Linked DNA regions of Bernardetia sp. MNP-M8. The protein of the gene in region 2 interacts with the protein of the main gene of each other region in a pairwise test. Links are inferred from orthologs where the notes say so. Each region holds a gene or a part of one and is shown on either strand. Other genes may lie near its edges. The genes, in order: V9L04_RS10245, rlmB and tsaE.

Region 1 (3,093 bases), 2.0 Mb from region 2 along the record:
CTAGATTATTTCCTGAGCCGTTTTGATTCCAAACTTGATAATATTCATAATTTCCATTCTTTATAATCTTGAAATGATTGTCCCAAGAATAAGCATCTTGATTAGACATTTCTGACCAGTTTATATCAGAATAATTTATCTTTTTGAGTTCAAAATTAGTTGTATCTCTATTTTCTAGGTTTATTTCTCCTACAAAGCACTTGTAGCGTTTTGTTATCTCAAAACCCACATTTTGATAGACTTTTATAGCCTTTTCATTTTCTGTAATTACTTCTAAAACCGATTTATCAACTTCATGTTGCAGCAAATCTGAAATAGCATATTCATAGATAGAAGGAATAATTTTTTGTCTTCTGTGAGAAGGAATTACGCCTGTTCCTGTATTATAAGCAATTTTTTTTGAGTTTCTTGCATCAATGGCATGAATGATAAAACCAACTAATTTTTCATTATCAAACATTCCATAAGAAAGGCGATAATCTACTTTTGCCGTTTGCCACCTCTGTTTGTAATAAGCTATGTCAGTAGGCATTTTGACAAAATAATTTTCGAAAGAAAGCAAAAAGCATTCTATCAAACTATCAAAACTGATTTCACTTAAATTTTTGATTTCCATAGAAAAATGTTTAATAGTAAATTAATTAGTAATTATTGTTTTCAGTTGTATTATCCTGCATTTTATCATATAAATCACTCGCTAATCAGTTACAAAATCATCTTAAAAACATTCCCTAATTCTTCAATCAAATCAGAAGGAAGCATGGATTCACTAGATTTGTTTTTGGCTGCCAATTCTCCAGCTTTTCCATGTAAAAAAATACCAAGCAACAGACTTTCTTCTGAACTATAACCTTGCGCCAAAAGGGAGGTAAGTATTCCTGTCAGAACATCGCCACTTCCCCCTGTTGCCATTCCAATATCGCCAAAAGAGCTGTGATAAATATCTCCATTTGGCAAAGCTAAAGCTGAAAAAGAACCTTTGAGTAAAATACAAAGTTGATATTCTTTAGCTAAATTTCTTAAAAGTCGGTGTCTTTCTTCGGGTGTTTGTGTTTTTCCAAAAAGACGTTCAAATTCTTTTGGGTGTGGTGTCAAGATTGAATTTTTGGGAACAAAATCTAACCAATCTTTATTCTCATTTTCATAATTTCTGTTTTTAGCCAAAATATTCAGCGCATCAGCATCAATAACGATTGGATAATCAATAGTTTTCAGAATCTGTAAAAATAATTTTTGTGTTTTTTCTTCTGTACCCATTCCACAACCGATTCCGATAGTTTTATAATCTTTCATTTTTTCTATTAACTCATCAGAAAAAGTAGATAAAAATGTCTTATTTTTCTTTTTTTGTTCTTCAAAATCATCTACCAAAATCATTGCTTCTGGAACTGCACTTTGTAATGGGACAATTCCACATTTTGGCGTTCGGATAGACAAAAGACCAATTCCACTTCGAAGAGCAGCCTTTGTTGAAAGCTGTGCAGCTCCTATTTTTCCAAAACTTCCCACAATCAGTAGCGCATGTCCGAAACTTCCTTTGTGTCCTGTTCGTGTACGTGGTTTGTAGATTTGTTTTATTTTTTGAGTAGTGAGCCAGTAGTTTTGAGAATCTAGTTGCTCAATAAAATTCTTATCCAATCCAATATCCAAAACTTCAAAATTTCCTACAAACTCACTGTATTCATCAAAGAAAAAAGAGAGTTTTGGACTTTGAAAAGTGAGTGTATGGGTCGCTTTTATGGTCAGATTTTTATCAAAATGCTGTTCCTTGCTTTGGTTTTCATCAGCAAAAAGTCCTGAAGGAATATCTATCGATAGTACATTTTTGTTAGAATTTTGATTTATAAATTCAATCGTTTTGGCTGCAATCTTTTCAGGAACTCTATTTAATCCATATCCAAAAATTGCATCAATAATCCATTCGTTTTGATTGTTTTGAGAGATAGACAATTTTTTTAAATCTTCTTCTGTCTTTATTTCTACAATCTTTATATTTGAAATTTCTTGTATTCTTTCAAAATTAGCTTCAAAATCTTTACTTCGTTTATCTGAAAAAGCTACTATATACACATTTATTTGGAAAGCAAAGTTTGAGAGAAGTCTAGCAATTACAAGTCCATCGCCACCATTGTTTCCAATTCCACAAAAGACATGAAATTCTGTATTGATTAAACCACTATTAATATTTTGAGCAAAATAATTCTGAATCCAATAAAAAGCCTTCTGTGATGCTTTTTCCATTAAATCTAAAGAAGAAATAGGCTCATTTTTGATGGTTTCTTGGTCGGCTAAAGCCATTTGATTGGCTAATAGAATTTTCATTTTTTGATTAATTTGGCTGTATGGAGGAATAATTTTAGATACTTATTAGTAACTTGATTTATCGAATTGAGTTTTTGATATTAGAAAAAATAATAATAGTCGTAATTTAAAGAATAAATGAATCCAGAAATCAAAATCCTTCCTTCAAAAAAGCTAATTGGTAACTCTTTAAAAATGTCTTTATCAAATAATAAGACAATGGAGTTATGGCAGAGTTTTATGCCTCAGAAAAAAACTATCAAACATACTATTGGAACAGATTTATATTCCATTCAAATTTATAATGAATCATTAGATTTTAAAGATTTTAATCCAAAAACAGAGTTTACAAAATGTGCCATGATTGAAGTAGATTCTTTTGAAGTTATTCCCCAAGGTATGGAAAAAAGAGTTTTGGAAGGTGGACTATACGCTGTATTTTTATATAAAGGTTTGCCCAAAGATTTTCCAAAAATGGCACAATATATTTTTGAAAAATGGTTACCAAACTCAGATTATCAATTAGATAAAAGAGAGCATTTTGAGATTTTGGGAGAAAAATATAATCCAACAGATGAAAGCTCAGAAGAAGAAATTTGGATTCCAATAAAGTTAAAATAATCTGGAAAATTATTTCTTAAAAAGCTGAAAACCCCAAGCAATTACTAAAAAACCAATTCCAGTAAGAGGTGGAGGAAGTATTTTTGAGATAAACCCGATTACAATCATGGCAACAGCTAAAAGAATGAGAATAATACTGATGAGGTTAATTTTTTGATTGTGTTTCATGTG
Region 2 (2,930 bases):
TCCCATTCCACCCAAACGAACTCCTAAAACGACATTTTTAGAGTAATTTTGAAGGAGTGGGATTTTTGTTTTTGAACTTTCTGTAAAAGCCATAATTCCTGCCCAAGTGGTATCTATTTCAAATTTGTGTTTTGGAATAATAATCTCACTTAGTTTTGATTTTAAATCTTCAAGAATTAGTTCTGTAGTTTCCAATTTTGTGGTTGTTTCGCCTTCAAAATCCATATTTCTTCCTCCTCCTAAAATAATTCTTCTACCAAAATTTCGGAAATAATAAAAACCTTCATCTAAGTGAAAAGTACCTTTAAAACGTAAATATTTTAAGGGTTTGGTTACCAAAACTTGTCCTCGTCCTGCTTGCAAATCCAAATCTGGAATGAGTTTTTTAGAAAAAGCATTTGTGCAAATGGCTACTTTTGAGGCAGTAAGTTCGATGTCTGGAAAATTTGCATCTTCATTTTGTAAAGGATTTTTGATTTTTACAGATACATTGTTTTTTCCTGCTTTTCCTTCTATTTGTACATCTTCAAAATCTGTTACTTCACAGCCTGTAAAAACAGTAACGCCTCTCTTTTGGACATAATTTAAAAGCGACTTCATCATTTTGCCTGTATGAATCTGTCCCTCAAAGCGATTATAGACAATCCTTCTGACGTGGCGAGCATTAAAGCCAAAGCCTTCTATTAAGCCGTCTTTGGTTTTGAATACATTTTGTCCGTTAAAAATGGGCTGTAAAAGCTGATTTACTTTATCTAACTCATTGATATAAGGAATTTGTTTATCTAAAATAAGCTCATATCCTCCATAATTTTTATAACCTATTTTTTTATCTCCTAAACGAGTACGCAATTTTTCAAGTCCTTGCAAACGATTTGTTACAAGGTCTGTAAGCTCAGTTTCGCTCATCGTTTTTAGGTCGGAAGCAATTTCTGAAAGACTTCCAAAACAAGCAAAACCTGCATTTTTGGTGCTTGCTCCAGTAGGCAAAAAACCTCTTTCCAAAACAGCAATTTTAGCCTTTGGATTTTTTTCGATGAGACTAGTAGCCGTCGAAAGTCCTGTGATGCCAGCACCGACAATAATATAGTCGTACTTTTTAAATGATTTATTTTCCCAAAAACTCCACATGTCAGTTATCAGTTATCAGTAAACAGTTACCAGTAAAATACTAATTTACTGTAACTGTATTTTTATTTTTTAGAAAATTAGCTTTGCTGCTTTTTTAGGTCGTAATTTTTAATTCGTAATTGATTTTTGACGAACTACCTCGTATAAAGCTACACCTGTTGCTACCGAAACATTGAGCGAACCTACTTTTCCCACCATAGGAAGACTAGCTCTTTCATCTACTACTTCTAGCACTTCTTCCGAAATTCCTACTTCTTCTGAACCCATCACAATGGCTAAAGGCATATCTAATTCCAAATCATAAATCTGTTTGTCTGTTTTTTCAGTACAGGCAACTACTTTCAAACCTGATTCTTTCAAAAAATTAACTGCGCCTACCAAACTTCTATATCTACAAATTGGCATGTGCATAAGTGCGCCTGCTGAAGTTTTGACTGCATCTGCACCCATTTGAGCTGTTAAGCGTGTCGGAACTACAATTCCATCTACACCTGTACATTCTGCCGAACGAACAATTGCACCAAAATTTCTAACATCTGTTATTCTATCCAAAATCAAAATCAATGGATTTTTGCCAGCTTCAAAAGCTCCTGCAACGATATTTTCTAAGGGAACAAAATCAATTTCAGAAACAAAAGCAACTACACCTTGATGCGCTTTTCGTGTAACTCTATTCAACTTTTCAACAGGAACTCGCTGAACATAAATGCTTTGCTTTCTTACAAGCTGCATAAGTTCTGTCATTTCTTCACTTTTAAAATCTTTTTCTACTAAAATTTTATCGATAGTTTTATCACTTCTGAGTGCCTCCAAAACAGGATGCCAGCCAAAAATAAAATTAGAAGTAGTTTGTCTTTGATTTCTATTCTGTCTTGAATGAGTATAGTCTTTTTTTTCTTTAAAATTACTTTTCGAATCTTTATAATCGTCGTTTCTGTTGTTATCGTCGCTTGGAGTTTGCATAGTTTTACTTTTTGGGAATTGCTTTTGGTCTAAATGGAATGCAAAAAAACGAATAAAAGCAAAGATTACCTAATTTGAGGATTATATTCTAATTTATTCTAGCAAAGACTTACAAAATTAACGTATTTTCAAAATCAACCATTCCAAAAAAATACCTATTTTTGTGTTTATATATAGACATTTGATTTTAACACAATAAACATATAATTAAAATGGCTCAAGATTCTTCTATTTCAACAGACTTAAAACGTGTTGCTTTGCACGATGTGCATACAGCTTTAGGTGCAAAACTGATTCCTTTTGCTGGTTATGAAATGCCTGTTTGGTATGCTTCTCAAACTACTGAACACCATGCTGTTCGTGAAAAAGTAGGTATGTTTGATGTTTCGCATATGGGCGAGTTTTCTGTAAAAGGTGAAGAAGCTGAGGCTTTTTTACAATATGTAACTTCAAATGATGTGGCTACACTTTATGATGGAAGAGTTCAGTATTCTTGTTTTCCAAATGATAAAGGTGGAATTGTAGATGATTTATTAGTTTATAAGATGGCAGAAAATGATTATTTTTTGGTTGTCAATGCATCTAATATCGAAAAAGATTGGAACTGGCTTATGAAACACAAGCCTGAAAGTGTAGAAATGACAAATATTTCAGATAACATTAGTCTTTTTGCTGTTCAGGGTACAGTGGCTATTGATGCGCTTCAACCTCTTACAAAAGCCAACTTAAAAGAAATCCCCTATTATCATTTCGTAAAAGATACGTTTGCAGGTGTTCCTAATGTAATTATTTCGAATACAGGCTATACAGGTGCAGGTGGTTTTGAAATTTATGTAAAT
Region 3 (3,015 bases), 3.1 Mb from region 2 along the record:
ATAAACTTTAACTTCACTTACTTCTAAAATATAACCTCTCACTCTCATTCAACTGGTAACTGATTACTGCTCACTGATAACTGTAAAATCACATTCCTTTCTGTGCTGCTGCAATCAAACTAATATCTTTAAAACGCATATTGAATTTTTTACTCAAGTGTTGGTTTGTCAAACCTCCTTGATAACTATAAACACCTTTTGCAAAACCCATATCAGCATAAATCATTTCTTCGATACTTCCTAGCTCTCCAGCACGCAGCAGCAAAGGAGCAAAAATATTACTTAGTGCATTAGTTGCCGTTCTTGCTACACGAGAAGGAATATTTGGAACACAGTAATGAATGACATCATATTTTTTATAAATTGGCTTATGATGCGAAGTTGTTTCAGAAGTTTCGATACAACCTCCATAATCAATACTGACATCAATAATTATAGAATTTGGTTTCATGCGAGATACCATTTCTTCTGTAACGACAGAAGGTGTTCTTCCGTTTTCTGGACGAATTGCTCCCACTACTACATCAGCTTCTTCTAAAGCTGTTTTTAGAGTTCCCAAATCAAAAATAGAAGTAAAAAGATGGGGCTGCAAAAGATTATATTTTATTCTTCGAAGCATTGGGACACTACTATCAAAAACCTTTACACTTGCGCCAAGTCCTAAGGCTGTTCTGGCTGCATATTCTCCAACTGTTCCCGAACCCAAAACAACTACATTTGTAGGAGCAACACCTGTAATTCCCCCTAAAATAATTCCTTGCCCTTCATTGGCACTACTTAAATATTCGGCTGCAATGAGCATCACTGTACTTCCTGCAATCTCACTCATGGAACGAACAACAGGCAAACCACCTTCTTTGTCTTCAAGCATTTCGTAAGCAATAGCTGTAATTTTTTTACGATTTATGGCGTGCAAATATTCAGGGGTTACATTAGCTAGATGCAAAGTAGAAATTAGCGTTTTTTTGCTTTGCATTTCCTCCAATTCCTTTAAAGTAGGAGGTGCTACTTTCAAAACAATTTCAGATTGAAAAACTTCTTTTGAAGAATATTTTATTTGTGCTCCTGCGTCGCTGTATTCGTGGTCAGTATATTTACATTTTTCGCCTGCACCTGTTTCGATGACTACTTCATGTCCGTTTGCTACCAACAAGCGAACGGCTTCTGGACGCATAGCAACCCTAAACTCATCGTGATTGGTTTCCTTTGGGATTCCAATAGTAAGTTGTTGATTACGCTCACGTACTTTGGCGAGCATTTCTTGAGGTTGATAATATTCGTACTGTTGTACTAATTTTTTGATGGCATCATCTTGAGTCATAAGCTACGCACAGTTAAAATCCGTGAATTGGTAGTTTGATTTACTTCTATATCTATTTGCAAATAGTGTTCTGGCAAAAAAGGTTCTATTTTAGAAGCCCATTCTATAAAACAATAATTTCCATTTTCTTCTGCTTTTTCAAAATATTCTTCTATTCCTAACTCTAAAACTTCATTAGGGTTATTGATTCTATAAAAATCACAGTGATAGATGATTTTTGATTCTTGATTATCATAATTTCCTTCATACTCATTTATGAGTGCAAAAGTAGGGCTACTAACAGTTTCTTTTACACCTAACTCTTTGCAAACAGCTTTTGTAAAAGTAGTTTTTCCAGCTCCTAAATCACCTTCTAATATCCAAATACGCTTGTTTAGTTTGTTAGCTAAATCAATAACCTTTTGAGCTACTTGTGGTAGTTCAGCAATAGATTTACATTCAAATTGTGTAGAATGGGAAGAAGAATTAGATAAAGAGCTAGTCATTTTTTAAGAAAAAGTAGAACAAAAACAAGTTAGAGTTAAATTTTTATCGAAGATACGCAGAATTTGAGAATTTTTGATAGAATCTCAATGAAATTTCTAATTCAATTTAAAACTAATTGTCTCTAACAGTTTAAAAATACCCATTTATACGTATAGCATTTTTTTTGTATTTTACTTAACTTTATTGACAAATAAAAAACTATTTACCTTTTTAATTTTTCCAATTTATCAATCAAAATTATTTTAATTATGAAATCACATCATTTTTTATTTACATTAAAAGGAATTTTCTTTTCCTTTATTTTGCTCTCATTTATTGTAGGCTGTTCTAAAAAGGACGAAGAAGAAGAAACTCCAAAAGTTCCCACACCCGATTTTTCATTTACTCCTGTTAGTCCAAAAGTAGATGAGGCTGTTACATTCAACAATACAAGTACAAACGCAACTACTTTTGTTTGGTCAGCAGAAGGCACAGATTTTAATTCTACTGACAAAAATCCGACATTTACTTTTACAGAAGTGGGTGATTTTGATGTAAAATTAGTTGCCACAGGAGAAGGAGGAAGTAAAGAAATTATTAAGCAAGTTAGTGTTGCACCAGCAGACAATACTACTCCAGCATCTATTGCAGCATTTAGCTTTTCTCCTACTACTCCACAAACAGGACAAGAAGTAAGTTTTACAAATGAGAGTACAAATGCAACTTCTTATCAGTGGTCAGCAGAAGGAACGAGTTTTAGTTCCACAGAGGAAAATCCAAAATTTACTTTTGATACAGCAGGAGATATTAATGTAAAACTTGTAGCCACAGGAGAAGGTGGTACAAACGAAACTATCAAGAAAATTACGATAAGTGAAGCCACACAAACTCCACCTGTCGCAGCCTTTAGTTTTTCTCCAACTACTCCACAAACAGGACAAGAGGTAAGTTTTACAAATGAAAGTACAAATGCAACTTCTTACCAGTGGTCAGCAGAAGGAACAAGTTTTAGCTCAACAGAAGAAAACCCTAAATTTACTTTTGATACAGCAGGAGAAATTAATGTAAAACTTGTAGCTACTGGAGAAGGAGGAACAAATGAAACCATCCAAAAAGTTACTGTAACAGCATCTACACCAGCTCCTGTGGCAGCATTTAGCTTTACACCAGAAAACCCAAAGGCAGGAGAAGAAGTGACTTTCATAAATGAAAGTACAAATGCAACTTCT

What was found.
Region 1: the proteins of rlmB (region 2) and V9L04_RS10245 interact in binary tests that used the Escherichia coli proteins (3 or more experiments, as listed by UniProt). The link is inferred for Bernardetia sp. MNP-M8 from one-to-one orthologs.
Region 3: the proteins of rlmB (region 2) and tsaE interact in binary tests that used the Escherichia coli proteins (3 or more experiments, as listed by UniProt). The link is inferred for Bernardetia sp. MNP-M8 from one-to-one orthologs.

What each region holds. Positions count from the first base shown.
Region 1 is NZ_CP147012.1:2,471,453-2,474,545, forward strand. The notes cover bases 15-2,943. They hold V9L04_RS10245 (NAD(P)H-hydrate dehydratase), read right to left. Parts: upstream 2,323-2,943; coding sequence 706-2,322; downstream 15-705. Other genes in these bases: V9L04_RS10240 (GNAT family N-acetyltransferase), read right to left, coding at 15-616; V9L04_RS10250 (GyrI-like domain-containing protein), read left to right, coding at 2,440-2,922; V9L04_RS10255 (hypothetical protein), read right to left, coding at 2,932-2,943. Also shown: more of V9L04_RS10240, read right to left, coding at 1-14; more of V9L04_RS10255, read right to left, coding at 2,944-3,090. UniProt on the Escherichia coli protein: Bifunctional enzyme that catalyzes the epimerization of the S- and R-forms of NAD(P)HX and the dehydration of the S-form of NAD(P)HX at the expense of ADP, which is converted to AMP.
Region 2 is NZ_CP147012.1:4,436,251-4,439,180, reverse strand. Bases 165-2,930 are described here. They hold rlmB (23S rRNA (guanosine(2251)-2'-O)-methyltransferase RlmB), read right to left. Parts: upstream 2,092-2,930; coding sequence 1,237-2,091; downstream 165-1,236. Other genes in these bases: gcvT (glycine cleavage system aminomethyltransferase GcvT), read left to right, coding at 2,304-2,930; V9L04_RS17945 (FAD-dependent oxidoreductase), read right to left, coding at 165-1,128. Also shown: more of V9L04_RS17945, read right to left, coding at 1-164. UniProt on the Escherichia coli protein: Specifically methylates the ribose of guanosine 2251 in 23S rRNA.
Region 3 is NZ_CP147012.1:1,306,095-1,309,109, forward strand. What follows is about bases 63-2,913. They hold tsaE (tRNA (adenosine(37)-N6)-threonylcarbamoyltransferase complex ATPase subunit type 1 TsaE), read right to left. Parts: upstream 1,807-2,913; coding sequence 1,318-1,806; downstream 63-1,317. Other genes in these bases: V9L04_RS05470 (alanine dehydrogenase), read right to left, coding at 89-1,321; V9L04_RS05480 (PKD domain-containing protein), read left to right, coding at 2,056-2,913. Also shown: more of V9L04_RS05480, read left to right, coding at 2,914-3,015. UniProt on the Escherichia coli protein: Required for the formation of a threonylcarbamoyl group on adenosine at position 37 (t(6)A37) in tRNAs that read codons beginning with adenine.